3 regions of the Roseateles sp. DAIF2 genome follow, and region 1 is predicted to be linked to each of the others. Evidence: riboswitches for the same ligand, from Rfam matches in the RefSeq annotation. Region 1 holds a riboswitch; each other region holds the start of a gene.

Region 1 (9,890 bases):
GGCTGGCGAAGCCGGCATGCACCGGCTGCAGGATGCCGCCGACCAGGCCCATGTCGTGATAGGGCGGCAGCCAGATCACCGAGCGGCTCTGGCCCTTGCGGTGCCCGAAGCAGTCCTGGATCAGCTGCGAGTTCTCGACCAGGTTGCGTTGGCTCAGCATCACGCCCTTGGGGCGGCCGGTCGAGCCCGAGGTGTACTGCAGCATCGCCAGCGCCTCGGGATCGGGGCGCAGGCCCGCCAGGCCCGCGGCCGGCGCGGCGTCGAACTCCTCGACCGCCAGCCAGCCGGTGCGCGCCAGTTCCGGGTCGCGGCGCAGCGCGGCCAACTCGCCGTCCAGGCTGCCGCGGCGCGCCAGCACCAGCGCGTTGTCCAGTTCCTTGAGCACCAGGCGCAGGCGCTCGGCCTGCAGCGGGTTGCGCGGCGGGAAGGTCGGCACCGCGACCACCCCGGCCGCCATGCAGGCGAAGAAGGCGGCGACGAACTGGCGGCCCTGCGGCAGCACCAGCACCAGGCGCGGCGGGATCGGCCCGCCGCATTGGCGCAGCGCCGCCGCATAGCGGCCGACCCAGTCGGCCAGCTGCGCGTGGCTCAGCTGTTCATCGGCATCGTCCTCGGTCTGCCAGAAGCGGTAGACCAGGGCATCGGGCTGCTCGAAGGCATTGCGGCGCAGCGCGTCGGCAAAGCTCCACGAGGTGCCTGCCGGCCGGGCCGGGAGCGCCGGGTCCGGCTCGGCGGGCATGGTGGCGATCAGAGGGGCGGCGACATCCATGGCGGTGGCGGATGAAGAGGCGGGCGATCAGGCCGCGACCGCGGCCTGTGCCGGCTGGACCTGCACCTGGCGCGGCCGGCACTCGATCTGGCAGGCGAACAGGCGCCGGCCGCCGACGGTCTGCGGCGGCGCCAGACGGCCGGCGCTGAAGCCGGCCATCGTCAGCAGCCGCTCGACGCCGACCGGCGAAACCGTGACCAGGCGGCTCACGCCCTGGGCGCTGGCATGGTCGATCGCGGCCTGCAGCAGCGCGATGGCCTGGTCGGATGAGAACTGGCGCAGCGCCGGGTTGCCGCCCGTCGCTTGGGCTTCGCTATCGGGGCTGAGCGTGACGAAGCGCGACAGCTCCCAGACCGCCGCATCGGACGGCAGGCCGCCGGGGGCCAGCATCGGGAACACCTCGCTGAGCAGGTAGGGCCGCGTCGTCGGCAGCAGGCGCGCGCAGCCCGAAAGACGGCCCTCGCGGTCGCGCAGCAGCACGTAGTGGGCGTCGGCATGATCGAACTGATCCAGCTCGCGCTGCGGCGCGCAGTTCAGGGTCCAGCCCAGGGTTTCGACGAAGACGCGGTAGCGGTAGGCCGCCAGCTCGGCCAGCAGCTGCTGACCCATTTCCGCATGTGCGATCGCGGTGATATTCATATGCCTCCCGTAAGGTCCGCGGACGATACGAAAGGCGCGCTCGTGCGGCACCTATCAATCTTGGTAGGACGGGGAAGCAGCGGTTTCGACGTCTACTCCCGCTCGCGCGGGATACACCAGGAGCTCAGTTGCGCGCGTGCGTGACCCTGTATTCGGCGACGCCGGGCAGCTCGCCGATATGGCTGGAGAAGCGCGTCAGGGTCTGGCCCTTGTAGTTGCGCATTGCGGTGCAGACGAAGCGCCATTCCTCGCGGCCGCCGACGCATTCGATGCTCAGCGAGCCGGGCGCGAAGCGGTAGCCGATCTGCTCGGCGAAGGCGGCCAGCTCGGCCTGCTCGAAGCGCCGTGCCGGCTCGCCGCGCAGCAGCACCGAGATCGCCGGATGCGAGGGCAGGCGCGCCTCCAGCTTGGCGCCCCACATCATCAGGCTGGCGCAGAGCAGGGTCAGCGCGATGGCCGCGAAGTAAAAGCCCATGCCGACCACGATGCCCAGCGCCGCGGCGGCCCACAGCGAGGCGGCGGTGGTCAGGCCGCTGATGTTCATGCCCTCGCGCATGATCACGCCGGCACAGAGAAAGCCGATGCCGGTCAGCACGCCCTGGATCACGCGGGTCGGGTCGGTGAAGGGCGGGGGCAGAGCGCCGGCCAGCCCGCCGAACCAATGCTGCGGGAAGGCCACCAGCACCGTCACCGCGCAGGAGGCCATGCAGACCAGCGCATAGGTGCGCATGCCGGCGGCGCGGCCATGGTAGGCGCGCTCGTAGCCGAGGATCAGGCCCAGCACCATCGCGCCGCCCAGGTGCATCAGCATCAGCACATTGGCCTGCCATTGACCGATCGCCCAATAGCGCAGCAGCTGTTCCAGGTCCAGCATGATGGGGGTCTCCCTGCGGGTGCCGACCGCCCGATGCTACGCCGCCGCCGGCCCCAGGGGCAGGTCTTGACCGCGAATCGTTTAGGATTCGCGCCGTTGGTGCTCGCGGGATGATTGCCATCCTGCAGTTAAACGGGAATCAGGAGGGGGACAGGCCAGAAGAACGGCCCGATCCTTGCCTGAGCTGCCCCCGCAACGGTCAAACGACCGGAATCCGACCCGGCGCCGTGCTTTCCCCGGCCGTGCGCCGCGGCCGTGTTTCCACCTCGCTTCCTCCGCCCACTGGATGCCTTTGCGCGTCTGGGAAGGGCCGGCGAGTCGTCGTCAGCCCGGATACCGGCCAACAAGGCGATGCGCGGTCCCGTGGCTTGTTCGGGATCGCTGCGTCATGAGGCGCGGGTCTGCGGGGAGGCAGGCCGGGCGCGACAGCGGGCCTTGGCCCAGACAGACCAGCTTCATGAGTCCCGATCCTCTGCCGTCCGTGGCCTGAGTTCTCGTTCCTCTTCCCTCGTCCTCTCTTGCTGACCGATCGGCGTGCGCGCATCGGCCCGGCGCGTCTGCGTCCCGGGCCTGCGGCCCCGTGGTCGATCCCGAGTCCACCGATGCATCACAGCTCCAAGAATCCCCGTCCGTTCCAGGCAGGTCCGTGCCTGCGCCCCTTGCCGCATGCCGCGTTGCTGATGCTGGCCGCGCTGGCCGCCGCGCCGGCCCTGGCCCAGCAGCAGTTGCAGCCGGTGCGCGTGTCCGGCCAGGCCTCAAAGCCGGCGGACGGCCTGCTGGCCTCGCAGTCCACCGCCTCGCGCCTGGACCTCAGCGCGCTCGAAACCGCCGCCAGCATCGAGGTGCTCGACGTCGAGCGCCTGCGCGCGCGCGGCGAGGCCACGATCGCCGACCTGCTGGGGCGTGCCACCGGTGTCAGCGCGCTGGGCTCGCCCGGTTCGGGCAGCACCTTCGCCAGCCGCGGCTTCAGCGGCAACGACTCGGTGGCGCTGGCCGAGGATGGGCTGCGCATGGCCACCGCCTCCGGCACCCAGTCCGTCCCCTCGGACGGCTGGGGCTATGAGCGCGTCGAGATCCTGCGCGGCCCGGCCTCGGTGCTGTACGGCGACGGCGCGATCGGCGGCCTGATCAACCTGGTGCGCAAGGTGCCGGGCCGCGAGGCTGTGAGCGAACTGAGTGCGGGCCTGGGCAGCCGGGGCGACTACCGCCTGGGCCTGGGCCTGGCGCGCCCCCTGAGCGAGCGCAGCGCGCTGCGCCTGGACCTGCTGGCCAAGGGCGGCGATGGCCATATCGAGCGCGGCGACTACCGCAACGGCAAGCTGATGAGCACCTGGCGCTGGGAAGCCACGCCGGACCTGCGCCTGGACCTGAGCCTGGACGTGCATCGCGAGCGCCCGACCGCCTATTTCGGCACGCCGCTGAAGCCGGACGGCAGCCTCTGGCGCGAGCTACGGCGCGAGAACTACAACGTCGAGGACGCGTTGTGGCGCATGGACCAGGAGCGTGCCCGCGCGCGGCTGGACTGGCGCCTGGCCGAGGGGCTGGATGCCCGCGTGGTGGCCTACCGCTTCCTGGCCGACCGACGCTGGCGCAATCTGGAGGAGTACGGTGCCAGCGCCGATGGCCGCTCGATCGAGCGCCAGGGCTATCTGGGCATCGAGCACCGGCTGCGCCAGTCGGGCCTGCGCGCCGAACTGCGCGGCCGCGCCGGCGGCTGGCAATGGACCAGCGGGCTGGAGCAGATGTGGCTGCGCTTCCAGCATGCCAACGATCTGTACGAGTACGACACCGTCACCCAGGTGCCGCTGCAGGGCTTCGATCCCGGCCGCTACATCGCCGCCGCGCCGATGCTGCCGCGCAACCGCTCCGAGACGCGCCAGCAGGCCCTGTTCCTCGAGACCGACTGGCAGCCGACACCGGACTGGCATCTCAGCGCCGGGCTGCGGCATGACCGCACGCGGCTGCAGCGTGACATCCTGTCGCCGCGGCCTGACGGCTGGGGTGCGCGCTTCAGCCCGACCAGCTGGCGTTTGGGGGCGTTGTTCCAGCCCGACGCGATGCAGAGCATCTACGCCCAGCTCAGCAGCGGCACCGACCCGGTCGGCACGATCGCGACGCTCAGCAAGGCCAATACCGCGCTGCGCCTGACCGAGGGTCGCCAGTTCGAACTCGGCTACAAGCGCGCCGCCGGCCGGCTGGAATGGAGCGCGGCGCTGTTCCAGATCGACAAGGACCATATCCTGACGCCAGATCCGCTGCGCCCGCGTGAAAGCGTGCAGGGCGGCAGCCTGCGCTCGCGCGGTGTCGAGCTGGCCGCGGCCTGGAGCCCGGCGCCGGGTTGGCGCCTGGATGCCAATGCCGCGCTGCTGCGCGCGCGCTATGAGCGCCTGTTCAATGCCCAAGGCGGCTCGCTGGCCGGGAATTGCGCACCGAATGCGCCGGAGCGTCAGGCCGGGCTGTGGCTGGGCTACCAGGGGCATGGCTACGACATCGGCGGCGGTCTGCGCCATGTCGGGCAGCGCTACACCAGCACCGCGAACATGCAGCGCCTGTCCGGCTACACGGTCTGGGATGCGAGTCTGGGCAAACGCCTGAGCGATCGCAGCGTGCTGCGCCTGCATCTGCGCAATCTGGGCGACAAGCTCTACGCCAGCAGCAGCTACACGGCCACCCAGGTGTTGCTGGGCGCGCCGCGCAGCGCGCAGCTGGTGCTGGACCACCGCTTCGACTGAAGGGGCGATCCATGTGGCGCTGCTTCCATCTGCTGCACCGCTGGCTCGGCATCGCGCTGGGCCTGCTGGTGCTGGTCTGGCTGCTGTCGGGCCTGGTGATGCTGTTCGTCGCGCGGCCGGAGCTGCGCGCCGAGGAGCGCGAACGGGCGCTGACGGCCGGGGCCACCGCCACCGCCATGCCACTGGCCGCGCCGGCGGTCGATGCGGGCGCGGCCTGGGCGGCGCTGGGCCGATCGGGCGCGCCGGAGGCGCTGCGCCTGCAGCAGCAGCTCGGCCGGCCGGTCTGGCTGTTTCAGGCCGGCAAGACCTGGCACGCGGTGGACGCTCTGGACGGCAGGCCGCGTGTGCCGCTGGATGCGCTGCAAGCCGCCAGCCTGGCCGCCGCCTATGGCCAGAGTCTGGCCGGGCGGCCGCTGGCGGTGCGCTGGGTCGAGCTGCTGGACGGGCCGGACCAGTGGAGCGTCTACAGCCGCTTCAACGCCCAGCGGCCGCTGTACCGGGTGGCGCTGGACGCGGAGGACGGGCTGGAGCTCTATATCGCGCAGCGCAGCGGCGAGCTGGTGTTGGACACGCGGCGCTGGGAGCGCGGCTGGAACTGGCTGGGCTCGGTGACGCATTGGCTCTATTTCACGCCGCTGCGCATCGACGGCAAGCTGTGGCGCGAGGTGGTGCTGTGGAGCAGCGGCATCGCGCTGGGCCTGTGCGCGCTGGGCCTGGTGCTGGGCGTGCAGCGGCTGCGCTTGCGGCGTCGCTATGCCAGCGGCAGCGTCAGCCCCTACCGCGAGCCCTGGCAGCGCTGGCATCACCTGCTGGGCCTGGGCGGCGGCCTGGTGCTGGCGGCCTGGATCTTCAGCGGCTGGCTGTCGATGGATCCCTGGGGCTGGCCCGGTGGCGACGGTCCGGCAGCCGGCGAGCAGCAGCGCTGGCGCGGCGGCGCGCTGGAGCCGGCCGCGCTGCGGATGCCGCCCCAGCTGCCGGCCGGCACCGGCGAGCTGGCCGCGCAGCGCTTCCAGGGCACGCATTTCTGGCTGGCCACGACGCCCACCGGCACGGCGCTGATCGACCCACAGGGCCAGGTCTTGCCGGCGGGGCTGGACGATGCACGCCTGCGCGCCGCGGCCCAGAGCTTGCAGCCGCAGGCGACGATCGTGGCGGCCGGGTGGCTGCATGAGCCGGACCTGCATTACTACGCGCTGCGCCACCAGCGCCGCAGCTTCCCGGTCTACCGGGTGGCCTTCGACGAACCGAGCACCGGTGGCCTGGTCTACTATCTCGACCCGCGCACGGCCCGGGTGGTGCTGCGCCTGGACGAGGCGGGGCGCTGGAACCGCTGGCTGTTCAACGCGCTGCACCGCTGGGACCTGCCGCCGTTAGTTGGCCTGCCGCTGGCGCGCGATGGCGTGGTGATCGCGCTGAGCCTGCTGGGCCTGGGGTTGACCAGCGCTGGCCTGGTGCTGGGCGTGCGGCGTTTGCGCAAGCAGCAACAGCAACGAATTTCGAGACCGAAGAAGTCAATAAATCAATGAACGACGACAAGTCGCCGCCATCCAGCCCTGCCGTCAGCAAGCCCAGCATCCAGGCCTATCGCCGCCATCTGCTGGTCTGCACCGGGCCGCGCTGCACGCAGGACGGCCAGGCGCAGGCGGTGTTCGACAGCCTGGGCGAGAAGTTCAAGGCGGCCGGCATCCAGGAGGGGCCGCTGCGCGTCAAGCGCAGCCGGGTCAGCTGTTTTGCGGCCTGCAAGGGCGGGCCGGTGATGTGCGTGCAGCCCGACGGCACCTGGTACTACGACGCCCAGGGCGAGAACCTGGACCGCATCATCACCGAGCACCTGGTCGGCGGCCGGCCGGTGGCGGAGCTGGTGTTTCACCAGGGGCCGGGGGAGGGGGCGGAGGATGGCGCGGGCTGAGCCGCGAGGGGGACCTCAGCGTTCTTCGCGCGTGCGTGCTGTCGGTTGTAACACTTGCCGCTTTTGTCGGATTTTTTAGTACCCTCGCCAAGGCTTCATCCGGGGAGAAATTACAGATGAATCATGGGCTTGCGAGATATCGGCGTGGCTTTGTTATGCGGACAGCTCCGATGTTATGCAGCAGTTGGTGTCTCCCCATATCACGTTAACCATCATGGAAGCCAAGCACTGGGCCGCCGTTGCTCTCGTCCTTGTCGCCGCGATTCTCTACCTCTTGGATCGGCGCATTCATCGGAAGGCCACGCGCGTTCAGACATCTTGGAGTTGCATTCGCTGTGGTGTCGAACTTGGCCCCATGCAATCCGTTGATATCCGCGTGGCTGGAGGGCCTGGTCCAGCTACTCAAGCGCGAGCCTGTCTTCCTTGTGCCGCTCGCGACAGACGGATTTGGTGGGCTGGCATGCTCGTCATCGGCCTTGCCTTTCTTGGCACCATCGCACTGTTGTGGCTGCAATGATGGTTAACCTGCCATTGGAGCGGACCGCCTTCGGCGTCCGCTCACTTTCACGTTGAACGTCATGGACGAGTTGCTCGAATATCGCAAGGCAGTGCAGGCGGCAGAGGGAAGCACCGCGGCTGCTGATGCCTTGGTGCGAGACATAGCGCAATTGGATGACTTGGCTTTGCTGCCGCCGCTGCTCGCTCGATTGGCAGGTGAATCCGATCGAATTGGCTGGTTTCGCGATTGCGATTACGCGGCAGTGGCACTCCAAGCAGCGCACTCACAGGCTGCATCTCCGCAACTCGGGAAATCGATGTTGGAGTTCGCGTTAGGGCGCGCTCAATGGTGCGCCAGTTGTGCCACGGCAGGTGGGGAGGGCCTGGCCCGCTCTCTCCATGTGCACGAACTCGAGGCGCTGGTCCGGATGACGTTCAACCCTTCGCTCCAGCGGACGGCTTCGCCGCCCGCTGAGCTGTGACGTTGAGGCTGTAAAAAATCTCCCCGGTGCGGGAGTCTCCGAATAGCGCGGTCAGGCGCCGGGCGCTGCAATCGAGGCCGAGTCAGAGGAGGCCACGGATGCCGCGCTACAAGCCTCAGGTCCGAGGTGCGATGTTCCTGCCGGTGGTGCTGTCGGAGCAGCTGGTGCCGGGCAGCTTTGCCTTTGCGCTGAACCTGCTGGTGGATGAGGAGCTGGACCTCTCGGCGCTGGACGCGCGCTTTCGCAACGAAGAGGTGGGCGCCAGCGCCTACGACCCGCGCGTGCTGCTCAAGATCGTGCTGCTGGGCTACAGCCGCGGCCTGGTGTCGAGCCGGCAACTGGAGCGGGCCTGCGAGCATGACATCCAGTTCATCGCGATCAGCGGGGACAGCCACCCCAGCCATGCGCAACTGGCCAAATTCGTCAGCGGCCTGGGGCCGCAGATCAAGGCGCTGTTCCATCAGGTGCTGCTGACCTGCGATGCGCAGGGCTTGATCGGTCGAGAGCTGTTCGCCATCGACGGCGTGAAGCTGCCGGCCAACGCCAGCAAGGAGCGCAGCGGCACGCATGCGGAATTGCTCCACCGGGCGCGCCGGCTGGAGAAGGCGGCCGAGAAGATCGTGAGCCTGCACCAGGCGCAGGACAGCCGCACCGGGACGCCCGGCGATGAAGCACTGCAGGCGCGCCGCCAGCAGCGTGTGGACGCCCTGCGCCGCGAGGCCCAGCGCACGCGAGAGTTCCTGCGCACCACGACGCCGCGGCGTAACCGCAAGGGCCAGGAGCTCAAGACCAACATCACCGATCCTGACAGCGCCAAGATGGCCACCAGCAAGGGCGTGATCCAGGGCTATGCGGCCCAGGCCGCGGTGGACGCGCGGCACCAGGTCATCATCGCGGCGGACATCACTGGCTCCGGCTCGGAGCAGGCCATGCTGCTGCCCATGGTGGAGCAGGCACGGCCCTTCGCTGACGCGCAGACACTCGTCACGGCAGACGCTGGCTACCACAGCGATGTCAACGTGCAGGCCCTGCACGCGCAAGGCAGGCCCGCGCTGATTGCCGACACGCAGATGCGCCAGCGCGATGAACGCTTCAAGGACCACGCTCAGCACAAAGCCCAGCCCGACCCGCTCTACGACAAGCAGGCCACCGGGCAGGGCAAACCATCGATCAAGCACTTCGGGCCGAGCGACTTCCGATTTGATCCAAAGGCCAGGACGGCGATCTGCCCGGCCGGCCAGACGCTGCGCAGCAGCGGGGCGATCTACCAGGTGGGCAAGGGCCAGCGGCGCGAAGACTTCAAGGCCAGGCCCGAGGATTGCCAAGGCTGCGCGCTGCGCACCCAGTGCCTGCGCCACCCCGAACGCACAGCTGCACGCAAGGTCTCGCTGTTCCACGCCAGAGAGCTCGACCCGAACGATCCGAGTCAGCGCATGCGCCGGGCCATCGACAGCCCGCAGGGGCGAGCGTTGTACAGCCGGCGCATCGCCACGGTGGAGCCGGTGTTCGCCAACCTGCGGCACAACAAGCGGCTGAGCCGCTTCACGCTGCGCGGCGCGGCCAAGGTGGGGGCACAGTGGCAGTTGTTCTGCCTGGTGCACAACATCGAGAAGTTGGCGCACAGCGGCTGGAGGCGGTGAGGGCCACAGCCAGGGCCGTGATATCCCCCATCAGCAGGGTTCGGCAGCGCTCACAGGCGCCCGCAGTTGGCGCCACAATCATCCGGAATGAAAACTCTGCTGAACCAGCTCCCGTTCCGCTCGTCAAAGTCCATGACGCGTGGGCAGAGGGTTATTGGACAGCTTCGTTAGACCTCGCTATGCCCCCCCGCTACGCCGAGTGGTTGAAGTACGTTTTTGAGCGCCCCGTGACGCCCAATGGCTGGTACTTCGATATTGAAACTCTAGAGCTGTTTGAAGCCGATGCGAGTGAGTTGGTGGAGCTCGTGGCGGCCGCCTTCGAGAACTGCGCCCGCGATCTCGCTTCG
Region 2 (9,890 bases), 2.2 Mb from region 1:
ATAGCGGTGCAGCAGCAGGGCGACGGCGGGGCGCCGGTCGCCGCGCGCCTCGGCCCAGCGGGCCAGGTCTTGCGCATTGGCGAACAGCTTCGGGGCGCCGTGCAGATAGACGCCGCGCTGCGGCAGCAGCACTGGGGCGGCCAGTTCGGGCACCGGCTGGCCGGCCAGCTGCGCCTTCAGCAGCGCGAAGGCGGCGCGGGTGTTGGCCACGCCGCCGGCCTGCAGATAGGCTCGCGCGCTGCGGTCGGCGGCCGCGGGCTCGCCAGCGGGAATCCAGGTGATGGGCTTGTTGCTGCCGGCGCTCTTCTTGAGCGTCTCGTCCAGCAGGCTGTGCAGCTTGGCCTCGACGCTGGCATGCGGCGCATCGACCCAGATCGCCTGGGCCTGGCCGGCGGCGCGCGCCAGCTCGCGCTCCTGCGCCTCGCTGAGGGTCGCGGTGCGCAGCGGATAGTCCAGCGACTTGACCGCGATGCCGGCGGCCGCGGCCTCGCGCTCGATCAGCGCATGGCGGGCCGGCGGCGTCACGTCCAGCGTGATCCAGAGCAGGTTCGTCGCGGCCTGGGCGGCGGCGGCCGCCACGCCGAGGGCCAGGCCCAACGCGATGCCAAGAAGAGGGCGCTTCATTGCGGCTTGGCCGTGCCGGTTGGCTCCCCTGCCTCCGGCACGTAGATGATGTTGCCGTCCTTCAGCTTGTAGGCGATGCCGGCGCGCACGCCCTGGCCCTCGCTGCTGCCGCCATTGCCCTTGTAGCGGATCTCCTGGCCGTTCTCGCGCACGACGATCTCCATATCGGGTTCGCCGGGCTTCTTGATGATGGTGACGTTCTCGTCGGCCGCGGACTGCTGCTGCAGCGCCACCGCGGTCAGCAGCGCGACGACCAGCACCAGGAACACGTCGACCAGGTTGACGGCCGACAGCATCGGGTCGTCGTCTTCCTCACCGAGGATGGATACATGCTTCATGCCAGGCCTCGCGTGGCGCGGATCGAGACCAGCTCGGCCATCAGCCAGCGGCGCTTGATCGAATAGGCGACCAGGCCGATGGCCGCGGCGGCCAGCGCCAGCACCACGCCGGCAAAGGCGCCGCTGAACACCGCCAGCGCCTGCTGGCCCTGGCCGGCGGCCACGCTCTGCAGGGCCGGGCCCAGCGGCACCATGGTGGCGATCAGGCCCAGCAGCGGGCTGACGCGGCCCAAGAGGCGCAGCGGCTCCAGCTGGTGCAGCACCTGCAGCTCGATCTCCTCGACCGGCTTGTCCTGATGGCGGGCCAGCGCGCGGTAGCCGGCGCGGCGGCGCTGCAGGCCCTCCATCGCGGTGGCGCCGGCCACCCACAGGGCGTAGATGAAACCGAGTCCGACGAGCACCAGCACCGGCCACAGCAGGGCCTGGGCGATCTGGGCGAAACCTTGTTCGAGCATCATGGTGTTGTGGTGTTCAGAAAGAACGCAGCGACGGCCTGCGGGTTGGAGGGAAAGTAATGGTGGAGATAGCTGGCGCGCAGCGGGCCCTGCTGATACAGGGCCTCGGCGGCCTTGCCACCATTGGGATTGCTGGCGCGCGCGATCGGCGCCAGCGGGGTCTCGAAGCTGGAGTAGTGGAAGGTGTGGCCGCGCAGCTCGCCCTCCGGCCAGGTGATCGCCTGCAGGCCCAGGCCGGCCAGGCGCTTGTTCAGCCGCGCATGACCGGGCAGCAGGCCGGCCATCGCATGCTCGCGCCCCTCGGCGTCCTCCAGGCTGACGGCCAGCGCCAGCATGCCGCCGCATTCGGCCAGCAGCGGCCGGCCCATCGCCAGATGCTCGCGCAGGCCGGCGAAGAAGCGGGGATTGGCGCGCAGCGCCGGTCCATGCAGCTCCGGGTAGCCGCCGGGCAGCCAGAGGGCGTCGCAGTCCGGCGGCAAGCCCTGACCCTCGATCGGCGCGAAGAAATGCAGCTCGGCGCCCAGCGCGCGCAGGCAGTCGAGGTTGGCCGGGTAGATGAAGGAAAAGGCCGCGTCCCGCGCGATGCCGATGCGCCGGCCCGCCAGCAGCGGCGGCAGGGCCGGCGCATCGGCATGCTCGGAGAAGTCGACCGGCTGGAACTCGAAGCCGCGCGTCGCCGCGCCCCAGGCCTGGGCCCAGTCGTCCAGCTGGGCGTCCAGCCGCGGCAGCTCCAGCGCCTGCACCAGGCCCAGGTGCCGCTCGGGCAGGGCCAGGTCTTGCCGGCGCTGCAGCGCGGCGACCAGGGGCAGGTCCTCCGGCAGGCCCTCGGCCACCATGCGGCCATGGGCCTCGCTGCCGACGCGGTTGGCGACCACGCCGCACAGGCGGATGCGGCCGCGCCCGTACTGCTGCAGGCCCAGGGCCAGCGCGGCGAAGGTCTGGGCCATGCCGCCGGCGTCGATCACCGCCAGCACCGGCAGGCCGAAGGCCTCGGCCAGGTCGGCGCTGCTGGGCGCGCCGTCGTAGAGGCCCATCACGCCCTCGACCAGGATCAGGTCGGCCCCTTCCGGTCCTTGCGCGGCCTCGGCCAGCAGGGCGCGGCAATGCTCTAACCCGCCCATGAAGAGGTCGAGCTGGTAGACCGGTGCGCCGCTGGCGCGCTCCAGCACCATCGGGTCCAGGTAGTCGGGGCCGGTCTTGAAGACGCGGACCTTCTTGCCGGCGTTGCGCGCATGGCGCGCGATCGCGGCGGTGACGCTGGTCTTGCCCTGGCCGGAGGCCGGGGCGCTGATCATCAGGGCGGGACAGACCGTCATCGTCTCAAGCGTTCAATGCGATCCAGCGGTCGGCGACCTGCAGGATCTGGAGTCGGTTGTGGAACACCTGCTGCAGCGCGGCATGGGTGGCGGGTTCATGCGGGGCGCCCTGGTGCACGATGCGGCCGGCATCCATCACGACCAGGTGGTCGGCCTGCAGCGCGATGTTCAGCTCGTGCAGCACCGAGACCACCGCGGCGCCATCCTCGGCGACGCGCGTGCGCACGATCTGCACCCAGTCGCTCTGGTGCGGCGGGTCCAGATGCGCCAGCGGCTCGTCCATCAGCAAGAGCGGCGCCCGCACCGCCAGCGCGCGCGCCAGCAGCACGCGCTGACGCTCACCGCCGGAGAGCCGGCCCAGCGGGCGCTCGCGCCAGTCCCAGCTCTGGGTCTGGCGCATCGCGTCCTGGACCGCGGCCTCGTCCGCGGCGCTGGCCGGGGCCAGCCAGGCCTGGTGCGGCAGGCGGCCCAGCATCACGACGTCGAAGGCGCTCAGCTCGTCGGCGCTGACCTCGTTCTGGCCCAGCCAGGACAGCTGGCGCGCGCGCTCGCGCGCCGGCCAGCCGGACCAGGGGCGCTGGCGCAGCTGCAGCGTGCCGTCGAAGGGCAGCAGGCCGGCCAGCGCGCGCAGCATCGTCGACTTGCCGGCGCCGTTGGGGCCGACCACCGCGGTCCAGGCGCGCGGCGCCGGCGCGAAGCGCAGCGGGTGCAGGATGGTGGTGCCGGACAGGCGCAGCGCGCGCAGGTCCAGCTCCAGCGATGGGGCGCTGCCGGCCATCATCGCGCGCCTCCGCGCGCCTGACGCCGGTGCATCAGGTACAGCAGATAGCTGCCGCCCAGCAGCGCGGTGATGATGCCCACCGGCAGCTCCTGCGGCGCGATCACCCAGCGCGCGCCGATATCGGCCGCCAGCAGCAGCATGCCGCCGGCCAGCGGGGACAGCAGCAGCAGGCCGCGATGCGTGATCGCGCCCCAACTGCGCACCAGGTGCGGCGCCACCAGGCCGACGAAGGCGACCAGGCCGCATTGCGCGACCGCGGCGCCGGTGGCTAGCGCCAGGGTGCCGATCAGCAGCAGGCGCACCAGCGGCAGGCGCACGCCCAGCGAGCGCGCGGTGGCCTCGCCCAGGCTCAGCGCATCCAGCGTGCGGCTGCAACCCAGCGCGACCAGCAGGCACAGCGCGAAGGCCGCGGCCATGATCTGCACCGCGCTCCAGCCCACATAGCCGGTGCTGCCCAGCATGAAGGCCTGCATCGCGCGCATGATGTCGGGGTTCATCAGGGTCAAGAGGGCCGAGCCCGAGCCCAGCACCACGCCGACCACGACGCCGGCCAGCAGCAGGCGCAGGGTCTGCTCGACGCCGCGCGCCAGCACCAGGGTCAGCAGCACCGCCAGCACCGCGCCGGCGAAGGCCGCACCGGTCATGCCGACGCGCAGGGCCAGCGCGGTGGCGGCCGGCGACAGGCCCAGCAGGAACAGCAGCGAGGCCACGCCCAGCGAGGCGCCGGCCGAGCAGCCCAGCAGATAGGGATCGGCCAGCGGGTTGCGGAACAGGCCCTGGGCCACCGCGCCGGCCAGCGCCAGCAGCGCGCCGGCAAGCCAGGCGCCGGCCGAACGCGGTGCGCGGATGTCCCACAGGATCATGGACATGGCCGGGTCGGTCGCCGCGCCCAGCCAGGGGCTCCAGCCGGTGCTGCCGATCGCCAGCCCCAGCGCCAGCAAGGCGGCGCTGCCGGCCAGCAGCAGGGTCAGCCAGATTCGGTGACGGGCGCTCATGACCAGATCCTTCGGATGGGATTTGCGGGCCGAGCGCCGGGCCGCTCCCAAGCCGGCCCGCCATGGCTTGCGCTGGTCGGTCGACCCGACCAGCACGGGCCGTCCCCGCGGGGGACCGGCCAAGGTACTCCTTGGACGAGGGGCTGGCTCATTTCAGCGCATCCCGCCCGGTGGCGCGTTGAAGGGTGTTGTCGGCCAGGGCACGGGGCCCGTGGAGGCCTGGCGCAGGCAGCGCGCCATCAGCGCGGCGGCCTCGGCCATGCGCGGGCCGGGGCGCACCAGCACATCGGATTCACCGGGCACCCAGACGCAGATCTTCTTGTCCTTGACCGCGCGGATGCCGTTCCAGCCCGGGCGCTGCGGCAGGCCATGGGCGCTGCGCTGGCCGACCATGATCAGCTGCGGATCGGCGCGCACGACGAACTCGGGGTTCAGCTTGGGGAAGGGGCCCAGCTCGGCCGGCACGATGTTCTTCGCGCCCAGGCGGTCCAGGATCTCGCCGATGAAGCTGGCGCGGCCGGCCGCATAGGGCGCGGCATCGACCTCGTAATAGACGCTCTGCGCGCGCGCCGCCGCCGGCAGCTGCTGCGCGCTCTGCGAGATCGCGCCGTCGATGCGGTTCCAGATGCGGCGCGCGTCGTCGGGCTTGCCCAGCACCAGGGCCACCTTGCCCAGCACGCGCTGCACATCGGCCATGCTCTTGGGCTCCAGCGCGATGACCTTGATGCCCAGCGCCTCCAGCCGGTCGATCACCCGGGCCGAGACGCCCAGCAGCACCACGTCGGGCTTCAGGGCAATCAGCGCCTCGATGCCGGTGTCGTCCAGCCCGCCCAGCTTGGGCAGGGCACGCACGCTGGCCGGGAAATCGGAAAAACGATCGACGCCGACCAGCTTGGCGCAGTCGCCCAGCTCGCAGACGGTCTCGGTCAGCGAGGGCAGCAGGCTGACGATGCGCTTGGGCACGGCGGGCAGGGTGATGCTGGCGCCGCGGTCGTCCTTCAGCGCGATGGGAGCGGCCGCCTGGGCCAGGCCGGCCAGCGCCAGCAGCACACTCGCAATCAGGGTTCTTCTCATCGTTTCTCCACCGCGCGGGTCCAGGCCTGTCCGGCCACCATCAGGGTCAGGTCTTGACAGCGCTGGGCCACGGCCTGGTTCAACCGGCCCAGCTCGTCCACATAAAAGCGCGCCTCGCGCGTCATCGGGCTGACGCCCCAGCCGACCTCGTTCGAGACGAAGACGACCGGCGCGGGCAGGGCGGGCAGCGCCTCCAGCAGGGCCTGGCGCTCGGTCTCCCAGGCGGCCAGGTCGGGCGCACCTTCTTCCATCGGCATCAGCCAGTTGGTCAGCCACAGCGTGAGGCAGTCGACCAGCAGCAACTGGCCCGGCACGGCGGCCTCGCGCAGCAGCGCCGCCGTCAGCGCCAGCGGCGCCTCGACGGTGGCGAAGCCCGCGGGCCGGTCGGCCCGGTGCCGCGCGATGCGCTCGCGCATCTCCGCATCGAAGGCCAGCGCCGTCGCCACCACCGTGACCGCGCCGCCCGCGCGCTGCCAGGCCAGCGCCAGGCGCTCGGCCTCACGCGACTTGCCGCTGCGCTGGCCGCCGACGATCAGGTGGTGCGAGGCGTCGGCCATGGCTCAGAGCTTCGGGGTGTAGCGCAGGCCGACGAAGAACTGGAACGGGGCGTTGGCGTAGCCAAGTGCTGTCTCGTACTTGCGGTCGAAAGCGTTCTCTAGCTTGAGCTGCAGGCGCAGTTCAGGATTGATGCTGTACTGCGCGTCCAGATCCATCGTGGCGTAGCCGCCCAGTCTGGCGCCGGTTCTGAAGCTGTCTGTTCGCTGACCGCTTGCCCACAGCTGAGCGCCCAAAGCCCAGCCGGCCAGGTCGGTCTCGGCGCGCAGCGTGCCATGGGTCTTGCTGCGGCGGGCCAGGATTCTTCCGTAGTTCTTGTAGCCTACGCGCTCGGTCACGTCCTTGGGGGATTGCAGATCCAGCGAGCCTGACAGTCGCACCGAAGCCAGCACGGTGTTGCCCCTCAGGCTCAGGCCTTGCAAGCGCGCCTGGCCGACGTTCTCGTAGCAGCCGGAGCTGCCCTTGCAGGGGCCGGGGGCGCCGAACACGATCAGATCGTCGATCAGATTGCGATAGGCCGTGAGGCTGGCGCCATGGACGCCCTGCGTGAAATGCAGACCGACTTCCGCGTTCCTGCCTTGCTCGGGTTTCAGGTCGGGCTTGCCGTACTCGCTGAAGCGCTGATAGAGCGACGGGGCCTTGAAGGCCGTGCCATAGGAGGACAGCAAGCGCCATTGCGGGGTCAGCTGGTAGCCGGCCGCGATGGTGCCGTTGTTGCTGCTGCCGAATTCACTGTCGCGATCATGGCGACCGTGGACTTGCAGCGAGAGCGGGCCGGACGCCCAGAGATAGCCCAACCCCACCGCGTCCTGATGGCGGTCAGCCTTGCCGTTCAACACGCTGGTGTTTTCCAGCTTGTCCTCGCGGCGCTCCAGGGCGCCGTTGAGCTGCCCTCCGCCGAGCTTGTAGCTGCCGTTGAATGCGGTGCTGCGGGTGCGGGTTTCGGTGAGGTAGGGGTTGGGTTGGGTCTCGTACTTGTCAGTGGACTCGCCGATACTGACATTGGTGCTGAAGTCCGGGCTCCATTGCGCTGACCAGCTGCCGCGCAGGGCGCGTGCGGCATTCAGGTTGCGGTCATCCACCGTGGGACGAGCGCTGGCGTCGTACTGGCCTTCGACATGGCTGTTGAGGCCGGACAGCTCCACCCGATGCTGGCGATTGAGCTGGGCGCCGACGCGAATGCTGACGCTGCGGCTGCTGTAGCCATCGATGTCGGGCTGATAGCGCAGGTCGGGAGTACCGGTGACCGGGCGCGAGTTGAAGCCGGTGCTGCGCTCCCTGGCCGCCGAGACGGCGTAGTCGAAGATGCCGCTCATCCCGCTGAGGCTGGCATCGAACTTGGCCAGGCCGAGGTTTCCACCACCGATACCCAGTTCCAGCTGGGGTGCACCTTCGCCCTTGCGCGTGAAGATCTGCACCACGCCGCCGATGGCGTCGGAGCCGTGCACGGCGCTGGCTGCACCGCGCACGATCTCGATGCGTTCGATCTGGGCCAGAGGGAGGGATTGCCAGGACGCGCCATCGGTGCGCTGCGAGTCATAGGGCACGCCGTCGATCAGGACCATCGTGTGACGGGTTTCGGCGCCGCGCACGAACAGGCTGGTGCTGGCGCCGATATTGCCGTTGCGCACCATTTCAAAGCAGGCCTGGCTGCGCAGCAGATCGGCGATGCCGCCGAAGGCCTGGCGCTCGATGTCTTCGCGGGTGATCACCGTGGTGTCGGCCAGCACCTGGCTGAGCAGCTGCGGACTGCGGCTGGCGGTGACGACGACGGGATCAAGACGATTCTGCTTGTTCTGCGCCTGGGCAATGGAGGAGGCCAGCAGGGCGAGGCCGATCGGGGCGAGGCGCAGCGCAGCGCGAGACGGGCGTGCAGCAGGGCAGCGCCGGGCGGGGGACTTCATCGAGAAATGGACCTAGGTATTGTGTCTGTCCAGGACGCCAGCTTCCCCGCAGGCTCCTGTGAAACGACATACCGGACCTAGGGCGCGCTTTTTTGAGGGGCCTCGCCTGCGTCCGGTGCATCACCTGTTGGCCGGTATCCGGGCTGGTGGAGGCGACAACCCCTGCTTCCTTCCCAGCGCTGCTGTTTGACGAGCGCCAGTGGATTTCTTGTGCAGGCGTTGAGACGGCTTGCCGCGAGGGCCATGCCGCCTGTCCACTTACCGTTGCGGGGACAGCTCAGGTTAGGTCCGCTCCGTGGGAGCATTCCCTCCTGATTCCCGTTTAACTGCGCGGATCCGAGAGACCCGCACGAGCACCAACAGCGCGGGATTCTAGCCGGACGTGTTGGCGTTGGTCTGCGGCGGCTTGGGCTTGTGGGTCTTGGGCTTCTTGGTCTTGAGCGGCTTGGGTGGCGCGCTGGCCGCGCCCTGGGCGGCATCGGGTGGAGGCGACTGCTTGCCGCGGCCATGGATGCCGATCGCCTGCTGCTGCCTGGCCTGCTGCGCCTCCAGGCGCTGGCGGTCCCGCTCCAGCTCGCGGGCCAGTTTCGCCTCGCGCGCGGCGATGCGCCTGGCCTCGGCGCTCTGGGCGCTGCTCGGCTGGTCGTAGTCGATGCGCTGCTGGCCCGGGGTTCCGGCGCCGGACTCGGGGCAGGGCGCATCGCGCAGCTCGCGGCCCTCGGGACCGCAGCGCCAGACCTGGGTGCTGCGCCGCTCGGTCTGCGCCATCGCCACTGCCATCGCGCCGCCGGCCATCAGCGCGATGGCGATCAGGCGGCAGGCGAGCGGCGACAGCGGGTTCATGATGACGATGGCGATGTAGGCGGCGGCGTGGATTCCGGTGCGGCTTCGGCGTTTGCAGCAGGCTTGGGCGGCTTTGGCGGCTTGGGCCGCGGCGGCTTGGCGTGGATCTTCATCATCGCGCGATCCATCTCGCCTTTCAGCATCAGATCGACGGCCTCCAGCGACTTGGCGACGCAGTCCTCGATCTTCTCGCGCTCGGCCTGCGGCGGCTTGCGCAGCACATAGGCCGCCACCTCGGCCTTGACGCCGGGATGGCCGATGCCCAGCCGCAGGCGCCAGAAGTTCGGCGAGCCGAGCTGGGCCTGCATGTCCTTCAGCCCGTTGTGGCCGCCGTTGCCGCCGCCCTGCTTGAACTTCATCTCGCCGGGGTCGATGTCCAGCTCGTCGTGGATGGCCAGGATCTCCTCCGGCGCGATCTTGAAGAAGCGCGCCAGCGCCGCGACCGACTTGCCGCTGAGGTTCATATAGGTCATCGGCTGCAGCAGCCAGATCGGGCCGGCGGCGCCGGGCGCGTTGTTGATGCGCGCGACCAGGCCGTGATAGCTGCGGTCCACCTGCAGGGAGCCGCCGAGGCGGCGGGCCAGCGCGTCCACCCACCAGAAGCCGGCGTTGTGGCGCGTGTCCTCGTATTCGGGGCCCGGGTTGCCCAGGCCGACAAAGAGTCGAATCATGGGCGCGATTATCGCCAGGGCCTGTTGGCGCTACGGCAATGGGTCGCGTTGTGCGCAGAGAGGCCGCAGGCTAGGCGCAAACCGCAGCCGGGTTCGGGACCCGGCGAGGCTTTGCAACAACGCATGCGGCCTCTCTGCGCACAACCCTTCGGGAAAGCCCGACACAGGGGCCACTCGTTGTTGCCGCGCTGGCCCGCACGTCAGTGCGGGCGGCGCGCCGCGCCTAGATTCGCCCCTGTGTCGGGCTTTCGCGACCTATTGCCGTAGCGCCAACAGGCCCTAGCATGGAGTGATGGACCGCCGCCAACTCCTCGCCCAGACCGACCTGGCCGCG
Region 3 (9,890 bases), 1.7 Mb from region 1:
GATCGCGCCGATCAAACCCGGCGGCGATCTGGCGGGCTATGCCTACTTCGGGCCGCAGGAACCGGTTCGCATGGGCAATGTCGACGTCATCATCGATCCGAAGGCGCCGGCCTGGCTGCGCGAAGTGCTCGAAGAGACCACGGCGAAGGTGTCGCGGTTCTATGAGCAGGCGTTTCAACGCAAGCTGTCCGCGACCCCGCTGATCTCGGTCGCCGTGGTCGGCTTCGACGGCGGGCCGAGCAGCTTCAATATCAAAGGTGGCGTGGCCGGCGGCGGCATCGCCTATCGCCTGCAAGGGGGCGGGCTCGTCTATGACCATCCGAAGAAGCGCAGCTACTTCGCGAGCCTGGTCGCGCACGAGATGGCGCATGTGTGGCAGGTCAATCTGGCGCGCGGCGGCATCGGCGAGAACGACTCGTGGATCCACGAAGGCGGCGCCGAGGCGATCATGCTGGATGCCTTGCAGGCGACCGGCATCTTCAGCGCAGAAGCGCGCGACCAGTATGCGCAGAAGCTGCTCAAGGAATGCGAGCAACTCAAGGACGACCTGACGGTCTATCGCGGCTTCTACGCCTGTGGATTCAAGCGCTTCCACGGCTTCGCGATCGCACCGTTGCCGCTGTGGCGCGCCATGATGGACAGCAGCGAGGCCAGCGGCGAGCTCTATTCGGAGCCGATGCTGCGCGCGATTCTCGCCAGGGGCGCGCAGGGCGCTGCTCGCTAGATTTCAGCGAATATGACGAAGAAGCCATCCAGCAGTCGCTGCCCGAGCCTGAGGGCAAGGGCGCTGCCCCAGGACTGAGGGATCCACTCCCATCGAGGACGTATCGAGGGGCCACGCGTTGGTCTCCTCTACGGTGCACGACACCGCGGTGCTGGGTGCATCGCAGACGCCTTCATATATATGGAGCGAGCCCTTGGGTACTGCCTGTTGGCACGGTACGCGCACCTGCACTGAATGCACTCAGCCTTCATGCTCAATCCCTTCTGGGCGGCTGAGTACGTGTTGCTGGCCGTGCTTCGGTTTCGGTTCCAGACGAAAGGCGAAATTGCGGCCGATGCGGCGCTGCACTCGCCGCCCCGGTACTGAGAGCTTGTCAAGCAGATGAACTCGGCCCCAGAGCTTGCTTCTCTGCTCGCTGCAATGCAGAAGTTCGACAGCTACGTTTCCCGGGTGCCGGGGCACGTTAAGGAACGCTACCCGACGGCTGGCGAGACAAAGCAGACGTATGAGAAGAAGCGGCCCAACGTGAAGCTTGGAGATGGAGGAAGCCAGCAGCGTGCCAACCCACCTACTTGCGCGTCTTGCGATGCTCGAGAGCAGAGATCTCTACCTCGAGCAGAACGAGTTTTCCATCGTGTACCCAAACAAGAGGTATCACGGAGAACTGGAGGCAGGCGACATCCTCAAGGCGGGTTGACGGTCTTGATCCAGACGCGGCGTGACGGACGCCGAGGCACGACAGACCTGCGCCGCGAAACGAGGCGGACATCTAGGCGCAGATCGTCGAAGTCCAGGGGCGGTAACCCGCAGCGGGTGGCCGGCCTGAAGCGGGCGCTGCTCGCCACCGAAACTCAATGCGGCGAGGCCTCGCTCGCCCGCGAGCGGCAGGGCCGCATCGACAGGACCGAACGGGAGGTGGCCCGACGGTATGCGTCCGGCCAAGTCATCGTGACGTCCGGCACGAGGCCGCCGCGGGCGCTCAGAAGCCCTGGTTGTCGAAGCGCAGGCCGATCCAGGCCTGGCGACCCAGGTCCTGGTAGTCGCGCACCGGCTCGATGCGGCGGTCGGCGGCGTTCAGCAGCTTGGCCTCCAGGCGCCATTGCGGCAGGAAGCGCCAGCTGGCGCGCAGGTCCAGCACCGCGTAGGCGCCCAGCCTGACATTGCCGTCCGGCCGTGCGCCGACGCCGGTCAGCGAGGCGCCGGCGTTCCAGGCGCCGGCCTCGTAGTCGGCCGACAGGCTTTCCTGGTGCGCGGCGCGGCGCGTCACGCGGTCACCGGTGCGGTCATCCTTGGCGTCGAGGAAGTCCAAGGTCGCGCGCAGGTTCAAGCCGCCCCAGCGCTGGGTGGCGCTCAGGGTCGCGCCCTTCAGGGTCGCGCGGGCCAGGTTCGCGGGGCAGCCGGACTGGCCGGGCGGGCAGATCTTGCCGGTGTTGTCGGGGCTGTAGACGATCAGGTTGCGCGTGCTGTTGCGGTAGACGGTCAGGCCCGCGCTTGCATCGCCGGCGCTCCAGGCCAGGCCCAGCTCGGCGCTGCGGCCCTCCTCGGGGTGCAGGGTGGCGACGCCGTAGCCGGGGTAGTAGAGGTCGTTGAAGGTCGGCGCGCGGAAGGTCTTGCCGGCCAGCGCGCGCAGCTTCAGCTGCGGGCTCAGCGCATAGCTGGCGCCGATATTGCCGGTGTTGGTGTCGCCATAGGCCGAGTTGTCGTCGCGGCGCAGGCTGGCCTCCAGGCCGATCGCGTCGCCGGCGCCGAACTGCCCGGCGTAGCCGGCGATCACGGCCTTGTTGCGGCGCGTCGGTGCGCCCGTGATCACATTGCCGGCCACCTGCTCGCGCAGCTGCTCATAGGCCAGCACCAGCTGCTGGCCGGGGGCGAAGCGCAGCGCGTTCTGCCAGGTCAGCTGTTCGCGCTCGGTCTCGTAGCTGCTGAGCAGATTCGCGCCGCTGACCAGCTCGTCCTTGCCCTTGGCGAGCTGCAGGCTGGTGGTCCATTGTTCGGAGATGCGGCCGCGGTAGTCGAGCGCGAGCAGCCGCGCCTTCAGATGGTTGCGGAAATCCGGCGAGGCATCCTGCTTGAAGTCGGGCGGCGGGCCGTACTCGCTGCCGTCGAACTGCGCGTTCAGCTTGTTCTGGCTGGCCGAGAGGCCCAGGCGATGGCCCGCGAGCGGCGTGAAGCCCAGGCGCAGCTGGGCGCTGTCGCGCTTGAAGCCATCGCGGTCCGGGTTGAAGTTGCCGAACAGGTCGCCGCTCTGGCGGATCGCCGAGATGCCGCGGCTGCTTTCGCGCGCGACGCTGGCGGCATAGTCGAAGCCGCCCAGCATGCCGCTCGCCTCCAGATGGCCCTCGCGCGAGCGCTCGCCACCGATGGCCAGGCGTGCGCCCAGATGGGGCGTGGCGCCCGCCTCGCCGCGACGGGTGATGATGTGGATCACGCCGCCGACCGCGTCGGCGCCGTAGAGGCTGGAGGCCGGGCCGCGCAGCACCTCGATGCGCTCGATCTGTGCCAGGCTCATGTTCTCGAAGTTGGCCTGGCCCAGGGTGGCGGAGCCGACGCGCACGCCGTCGATCAGCACCACGGTGCTGCTGGTGCCGGTGCCGCGCAGGAAGTAGCCGGCGTTCTGGCCCGGGCCGCCGTTGCGTGCCAGCTGCAGGCCGGCATGGCGGCGCAGTGCCTCCTCGACCGAGCTCAGGCCGCCGTCGCGCAACGCCTCGCGGTCGATCAGCACCACGTCGGCCACGCTGGCGCTCAGCGGCTGGGCCTCGCGCGTGCCGGTCACGACGACCGGGGCCAGGTGTTGCTGCGCGCTGGCGGCGAGCGGGGCGAGGGAGAGGAAGGCGGCGACGGCGAGGGCGCGGCGCGGCATACCGGACGGGCAGGACGGATGTGGATACAACATGGTGGGAGGGGGACTGAATGGCAACTGCCGGGACTGCATGTCCGCCGCTTCCCCGCGGCCGCATGCGATATGGAGGCGCCAGGGGCGCCGCCGCTTGTTGGCCGGTATCCGGGCTGGCGGAAGTGGGACCGCTGTTCCCTTCCCAGGCGCCGCGGCACCCAGTGGGTCTCAACAGGGGCGCGGGCGTCGCGGCCGAATCCGCAGTAGCTTCACCCGCCTTCCGCTTACCGTTGCGGGGGCAGCTCAGCTTGGGCCGCTGCGCGGCCCCGCTGATTCCCGTTGAACTGCGCGGGCCGGACGGCCGTTGCGAGCACCAACGCGGGAATGATAGCGAGCGGAGCCGCTCAGCCGGGCAGGGCGTCGCCGAACAGCTCCAGCGCGTGGCCACGATGCAACGCGGCCAGCAGCGCCGCGGGTGGCACCGCCTGGGCCAGCGCCAGCGCACCGCTCGGTTGATGGCCGGCCGCGTGCAGCTGCCGGGCGGCCTCGACCACGATCGGCGCGGTCACCGCGTAGATATCCTGGCCGCGCACGCCGGCCTCGCGGATGCTGCCGTCCGTCATCCGCAGCCGCAGCACCAGTTCGAAGCGCTGGGCCGAGCGCCCGCTGGCATCGACCGCCGCGGGCGGCGGCGTGGTGCTGTCGCGGATGTCTTCCAGTGCCGAGCGGTTCAGCAGCGAGCGGATGCTGCGCGCCTGCAGATGCCGGGCCAGCGTGATGATCTCGCTGAAGGGCAGCTCGACCATGTCCATGCGGCCCAACGGCGCGGCGAAGGACCAGTCCCGCGCCTCGGTCTGCGGCAGCAGCGGCGCCAATGCGCCGTCGCGCAGCACGAGGCGCGGCACCTTGTTGCGCTCGCCGGTCACGCGGGTGCCACTGGTGGGCCACCAGCGATCGAGCCCGATCGCCACGGTGATCTCGTCGATCGCCTGCGCCGGCGCGCCGGCCGCGGCCAGGGCACTGGCCAACAGATCGGCCAGGCCGCCGTAGAAGCCCGCCGCCGGCGTCACGACCCGGCCGGCGGCGCGCGCCGCCGCGTCGAAATCGGCGAACAGGGCCTGGGCGCTGGCCTGTTCCGCGGTTACGTCGAGGTAATGGCTGCCTGCCCGCAGCGCGGCGCGCGCCACCGGCACCGCGGTGTCGAGGAAGGGGCCGGCGCAGTTGATCACCACCGCACAGCCGGCGAAGGCCCGCGCCAGGCCTTCCGGGTCGTCCAGCGCGGCGACGCGCCGCTCGACCTCGGGCGGCAGGCCCTGCTCGAGCCGCGCGGCATCGCGGCCGACCGCCACCACCGGAAGGCCCTGGCGAAGCGCCTCCCGGACGACGAAACGGCCGGTATGACCGGTGGCGCCATAGACGGCGATCGGGGCCGAGGCGGGTGGCTGGGCGGTGAAAGCGTGCTGGGTCATCGAGATCTCCTATGAATGATACAGACCTGTCTGTTCTTTAAAGATTACAGACAGGTCTGTAGCATGTCAAGCATGGTCAGCAAAACCGTTCTTCGATCGCCTTCCTCGCTTCCGTCCGCTGCATCGCCGTCTGCGGCGTCCCGCCCCGCGCCAGTGAAGCGAGCGGCGGCGGGCAAGGCCGCGGCCGAGCCGGCCGCCGAGCTGCGCGAGCGCATCCTCGACACCGCCTCCCGGCTGTTCTACGAGCGCGGCGTGCGCGCGGTCGGGGTGGATCTGGTGGTGCAGGAGGCGGTGATCGCCAAGACCAGCCTGTACCGCTACTTCCCGACCAAGGACGATCTGATCGTCGCCTTCCTGGAGCGCGAGGACCAGGAGTTCTGGGCGCTGTGGGACAGCGTGGCCGAGGCTCATGCGGAGGATCCCGCCGGCGAGCTGGCCGCCCATCTGCGCTGGATCGGCGCGCGCCTGGCCCGCGCCAACTACCGCGGCTGCCCGCAGATCAATGTCGCGGCCGAGTTCGCCGAGCAGGACCATCCGGCGCGCCGGGTGGCGCAGCGCCACATGCTGGCGCTGCGCGGCCGTCTGCAGGACATCGCCCGCCGGCTCGAGGGCGTGCGCCAGCCGGACCGTCTGGCCGCCCAGCTGGCGGTGCTGGTCAACGGCGCCTTCGTCAGCTCGGGCCTGCTCGATGCCGACGAGGCCACCGAGGTGCTGCTGGCGGCGCTGCAGTCGCTGCTGGACGGGGCGCGCGGGCGGCGGGGCTAGTCAGCGGAACATGCGCTGCACCACCTGCCCATTGCTGAGGCCGCCCTCATTGCCCAGGGTCGAGGGCGAGGCGAGGTTCCAGCAGGCCAGATGCGCCAGCGCGTTGACCATGATGGGCGTCAGGTAGAGCTGGGTAACGGTGTCGTAGAGCGGGAAATCGTCGACGCTCTCGATGTCCAGCCAGGCGCGCGTCTCGAAGGGCAGCTGCTGCCACCAGCTGGAGACGTTGTCGTTGTAGACCCACAGCAGTTCGACCGATTCCTGCGCCGGCACGTCGAACCAGCTGTTGGGCAGCACCTTCAGGACCTGGCGCACCATCAGCGCGCCGCCGGCGTTCTTGGCGGCCAGCAGCTTCTGCTGCAGCTCGGCGAAGGCGCTGGTCTCGAAGACCTGGTTGTGGCGGTACAGCCGCGCCGCGCCCTCGCCGGGCTGGTTCGGGCCATAGGGCACATAGCCGACGCCGGCCGCGAAGGGCTGCAGGCCGAACAGCGGCGGGATGTCGTCGGAGAGGATCACGTCGCGCCGGGCCGGGTCGCGGCTGATGCCCTCGTCGGTGTTGACGAATACGATCAGGCGCGGCACGCCGCGCGCCAGCATCGCGTTGACACCCAGGTTCTCCAGGCTGCCGCCATCGGCGAAGCGGTAGTTGAGCGCCGGCTGGCTGGCGCGCGCCTGCAGCGGCCAATAGGGATAGCGCGGCACCAGCCCCTTGAAGTCGGGGTACTGCTCCTCGAACAGCTGGGCGAAGGCGGCGCTGCTGCAGCCGGCGATATCGGACAGCGAGTACAGGCGCGCGGGCCGGCTGGTCGTGACCAGGCCGGGCGCGGCATCGCCCTGATAGGTGCTGCCCATCGCGAAGGATTCCAGCAGCCCGCCGCCGATCGCGCCCGGCTGCTGCTGCGCATTGGCCGGGAAGTTCGCCCGCACGCCCAGCATGAAGTTCGCCTCGAAGGGCATCAGGTCCGCATCGGTGGCGTCGCTGCTGAACAGGCTGGTGTTGAGGATGGGGAAGGGGCGCTGGCGCTGCACCGTGATGAAGTCGCTCACCTTCAGCCCCGGGTTGCGCGCCAGCGGGCCGCCGGCCGTCTTCAGATAGGCCTCGGACCAGCTGAAGCTGCGGCGGTCGAAGCCGTCGGCGCCCGGCAGCCACAGGCCGTAGGGCTTCAGCACCAGCTCGCCGATCAGGCCCTGCCAGAGATCGGAGTTCGCATAGCCGTAGGTTTCCTTGAGCTGATACAGCGTGTCGATGATGTCCAGCGGATCCAGCCGGGTCGGCACCCGGCCGAGGTTGTTCGGCGTCTGCCGCTCCAGCACCGACAGGCTCAGCGCGCGCGGATCGAGGATCACCTCGCCGAGGAAATCGTCATCCGAGATGCCGGCCGGCAGGTAGGTGAACAGGCTGTTGGCCCAGGTGCCGCCGGAGACCGAGGAGCTGGCGAACACCTGATCCAGCAGGCCCAGGTAGCGCAGCGCGCGCAGCTGCCCCATCGCGCAGGACAGGGCGCGGCTGCCGCCGCCGGAGAAGCACAGGCCGACCGAGCGCGGGCCGGCCTGCGGGGCCGGATTGGCGTCTGTGGCATCGGCGATTTGGCCCAGCGGCAGGATGCGCGCGTTGAAGGTAGGGGAAGAAGCATTCATGACCGACTCCCTGAGCAGCCGTCATGACGAGGCCGCCCCGCCGGCCGACGGCGGACCCGCGCGGGACGGGCGGGCCCGGACATGGGCGCGCCTGTCCTATGAAACGCAAACGCGCGGCCGGACCCGACATGGGGGCCGGCCGGGCGCGTCGCGCTCAGGCGCCGATGTAGTCCGCCAGATGCTGGCCGGTCAGGGTCGCGCGGGCCTGCACCAGCGCGGCCGGCGTGCCCTCGAAGACGACGCGGCCGCCGTCATGGCCGGCGCCGGGGCCGAGGTCGATGATCCAGTCGGCATGAGCCATCACCGCCTGATGGTGCTCGATCACGATCACCGACTTGCCGGCATCGACCAGCCGGTCCAGTAGGCCCAGCAGTTGCTCGACATCGGCCAGGTGCAGGCCGGTGGTCGGCTCGTCCAGCACATAGATGCCGCCCTTCTCGGCCATCTGGGTCGCGAGCTTGAGGCGCTGGCGCTCGCCGCCGGACAGGGTGGTCAGCGGCTGACCAAGGCTCAGATAGCCCAAGCCCACATCGGCCAGGCGCTCCAGGATCACATGCGCGGCCGGCGTGCGCGCCGCGCCCTGGCCGAAGAACTCGCGCGCCTGGGCCACCGGCATCGCCAGCACCTCGCTGATGTCGCGGCCGCCCAGCTTGTACTCCAGCACCGAGGCCTGGAAGCGCTTGCCCTCGCATTCCTCGCAGGGGGCCGAGACGCCGGCCATGGTCGCCAGGTCGGTGTAGATCACGCCGGCGCCGTTGCAGGCCGGGCAGGCGCCCTCGGAGTTGGCGCTGAACAGCGCCGGCTTGACGCCGTTGGCCTTGGCGAAGGCGCTGCGGATCGGGTCCAGCAGGCCGGTGTAGGTGGCCGGGTTGCTGCGCCGCGAGCCGCGGATCGCGCTCTGGTCGACCGTGACCACGCCGGGCTGCGGGCTGACCGAGCCGTGGATCAGCGAGCTCTTGCCGGAGCCGGCCACGCCGGTCACCGCGACCAGCACGCCCAGCGGGATGTCGACATCGACCTTGCGCAGATTGTGATTGCAGGCGGCGCGCACCTGCAGCGCGCCGCTGGGCTTGCGTAGCTTGGGCTTGAGGCGGGCGCGGTCGTCCAGGTGCCGGCCGGTCAGGGTGCCGCTGGCGCGCAGGCCGGCGACGCTGCCCTGGAACACCAGCTCGCCGCCGCCGGCCCCGGCGCCGGGGCCGAGGTCGACCACATGGTCGGCGATCGCGATCGTCTCCGGCTTGTGCTCGACCACCAGCACGGTGTTGCCCTTGTCGCGCAGGCGCAGCAGCAGCTCGTTCATGCGCTGGATGTCGTGCGGATGCAGGCCGATGGTCGGCTCGTCGAACACATAGGTGACATCGGTCAGCGAGGAGCCGAGGTGGCGGATCATCTTGACGCGCTGGGCCTCGCCGCCCGACAGGGTGCCGCTGGGGCGGTCCAGCGACAGATAGCCCAGGCCGATCTCGGCGAAGGCGTCCAGCGAATGCCGCAGCGCGGTCAGCAGCGGCGCGACCGCGGGCTGCTTCAGGCCGCGCACCCAGTCGGCCAGGTCGCTGATCTGCATCGCGCAGGCATCGGCGATGCTGAGCTTGCCGATCCTGCAGCCGCGCGCCGCCTCGCTGAGCCGGGTGCCCTGGCATTCGGGGCAGGTCTGGAAGGTGATCGCGCGGTCGACGAAGGCGCGGATATGCGGCTGCAGCGCGTCGACGTCCTTGGACAGCATCGACTTCTGGATCGCCGGGATCAGGCCGGTGTAGGTCAGGTTGATGCCGTCGACCTTGATCTTGGTCGCCTCCTTGTGCAAGAGGTCGTGCAGCTCGCGCTTGGTGTATTTGGCGATCGGCTTGTCGGGGTCGAAGAAACCGCAGCCGCGGAAGATGCGGCCGTACCAGCCCTCCATGCTGTAGCCGGGGATGCTCAGCGCGCCCTCGTTGAGCGACTTGGTCGCGTCGTAGAGCTGGGTCAGGTCGAAATCGCTGACCGAGCCCATGCCCTCGCAGCGCGGGCACATGCCGCCGGTGCGCGAGAAGGTCTGCTTGACCGCCTGGCCGGCGCTGGCGCCTTTCTCCACCGTGATCACGCCGGTGGCCTGCACCGAGGGCACGTTGAAGGCGAAGGCGCTGGGCGGGCCGATCTGCGGCCTGCCCAGGCGGCTGAACAGGATGCGCAGCATCGCGTTGACATCGGTGACCGTGCCGACCGTGGAGCGGGCATGGGCGCCCATGCGCTCCTGGTCGACGATGATGGCGGTCGTGATGCCCTCCAGCAGGTCCACCTCGGGCCGCGCCAGGGTCGGCATGAAACCCTGCACGAAGGCGCTGTAGGTCTCGTTGATCAGGCGCTGCGACTCGGCGGCGATGGTGTCGAACACCAGCGAGCTCTTGCCGGAGCCGGAGACGCCGGTGAACACCGTCAGCCGGCGCTTCGGGATCTCGAGGTCCAGGTCCTTCAGATTGTTCTC

Evidence for each region. Region 1 has a riboswitch for cobalamin ahead of G8A07_RS12260 (TonB-dependent siderophore receptor). Riboswitches for the same ligand answer to the same signal wherever they lie in the genome.
Region 2: it holds a riboswitch for cobalamin, as region 1 does, so the genes downstream of both, G8A07_RS22580 (TonB-dependent receptor domain-containing protein) here and G8A07_RS12260 (TonB-dependent siderophore receptor) in region 1, are expected to answer to the same signal.
Region 3: it holds a riboswitch for cobalamin, as region 1 does, so the genes downstream of both, G8A07_RS20235 (TonB-dependent receptor domain-containing protein) here and G8A07_RS12260 (TonB-dependent siderophore receptor) in region 1, are expected to answer to the same signal.

Annotation. Positions count from the first base shown of each region.
Region 1 is NZ_CP049919.1:2,656,122-2,666,011, forward strand. Features, by position in the region: gene G8A07_RS12245 (AMP-binding protein) at 1-769, opposite strand, end outside; gene G8A07_RS12250 (acyl-homoserine-lactone synthase) at 797-1,408, opposite strand; gene G8A07_RS12255 (MgtC/SapB family protein) at 1,533-2,282, opposite strand; cobalamin riboswitch at 2,363-2,642, shown strand; gene G8A07_RS12260 (TonB-dependent siderophore receptor) at 2,885-5,014, shown strand; gene G8A07_RS12265 (PepSY domain-containing protein) at 5,026-6,540, shown strand; gene G8A07_RS12270 (ferredoxin) at 6,537-6,923, shown strand; gene G8A07_RS12275 (hypothetical protein) at 7,502-7,903, shown strand; gene G8A07_RS12280 (IS1182 family transposase) at 8,002-9,543, shown strand; gene G8A07_RS12285 (hypothetical protein) at 9,723-9,890, shown strand, end outside.
Region 2 is NZ_CP049919.1:4,895,302-4,905,191, reverse strand. Features, by position in the region: gene cobN (cobaltochelatase subunit CobN) at 1-624, opposite strand, end outside; gene G8A07_RS22615 (DUF2149 domain-containing protein) at 621-962, opposite strand; gene G8A07_RS22610 (MotA/TolQ/ExbB proton channel family protein) at 959-1,420, opposite strand; gene G8A07_RS22605 (cobyrinate a,c-diamide synthase) at 1,417-2,733, opposite strand; gene G8A07_RS22600 (ABC transporter ATP-binding protein) at 2,738-3,511, opposite strand; gene G8A07_RS22595 (iron ABC transporter permease) at 3,511-4,509, opposite strand; gene G8A07_RS22590 (ABC transporter substrate-binding protein) at 4,663-5,583, opposite strand; gene cobU (bifunctional adenosylcobinamide kinase/adenosylcobinamide-phosphate guanylyltransferase) at 5,580-6,140, opposite strand; gene G8A07_RS22580 (TonB-dependent receptor domain-containing protein) at 6,144-8,042, opposite strand; cobalamin riboswitch at 8,154-8,418, opposite strand; gene G8A07_RS22575 (hypothetical protein) at 8,415-8,885, opposite strand; gene pth (aminoacyl-tRNA hydrolase) at 8,882-9,556, opposite strand; gene G8A07_RS22565 (M20 family metallopeptidase) at 9,849-9,890, shown strand, end outside.
Region 3 is NZ_CP049919.1:4,385,506-4,395,395, reverse strand. Features, by position in the region: gene G8A07_RS20245 (hypothetical protein) at 1-724, shown strand, start outside; gene G8A07_RS20240 (hypothetical protein) at 1,263-1,421, shown strand; partial or broken gene G8A07_RS28300 (DUF1090 family protein) at 1,418-1,642, shown strand; gene G8A07_RS20235 (TonB-dependent receptor domain-containing protein) at 1,704-3,617, opposite strand; cobalamin riboswitch at 3,699-3,950, opposite strand; gene G8A07_RS20230 (NAD(P)H-binding protein) at 3,962-5,026, opposite strand; gene G8A07_RS20225 (TetR/AcrR family transcriptional regulator) at 5,180-5,791, shown strand; gene G8A07_RS20220 (hypothetical protein) at 5,792-7,429, opposite strand; gene G8A07_RS20215 (excinuclease ABC subunit UvrA) at 7,584-9,890, opposite strand, start outside.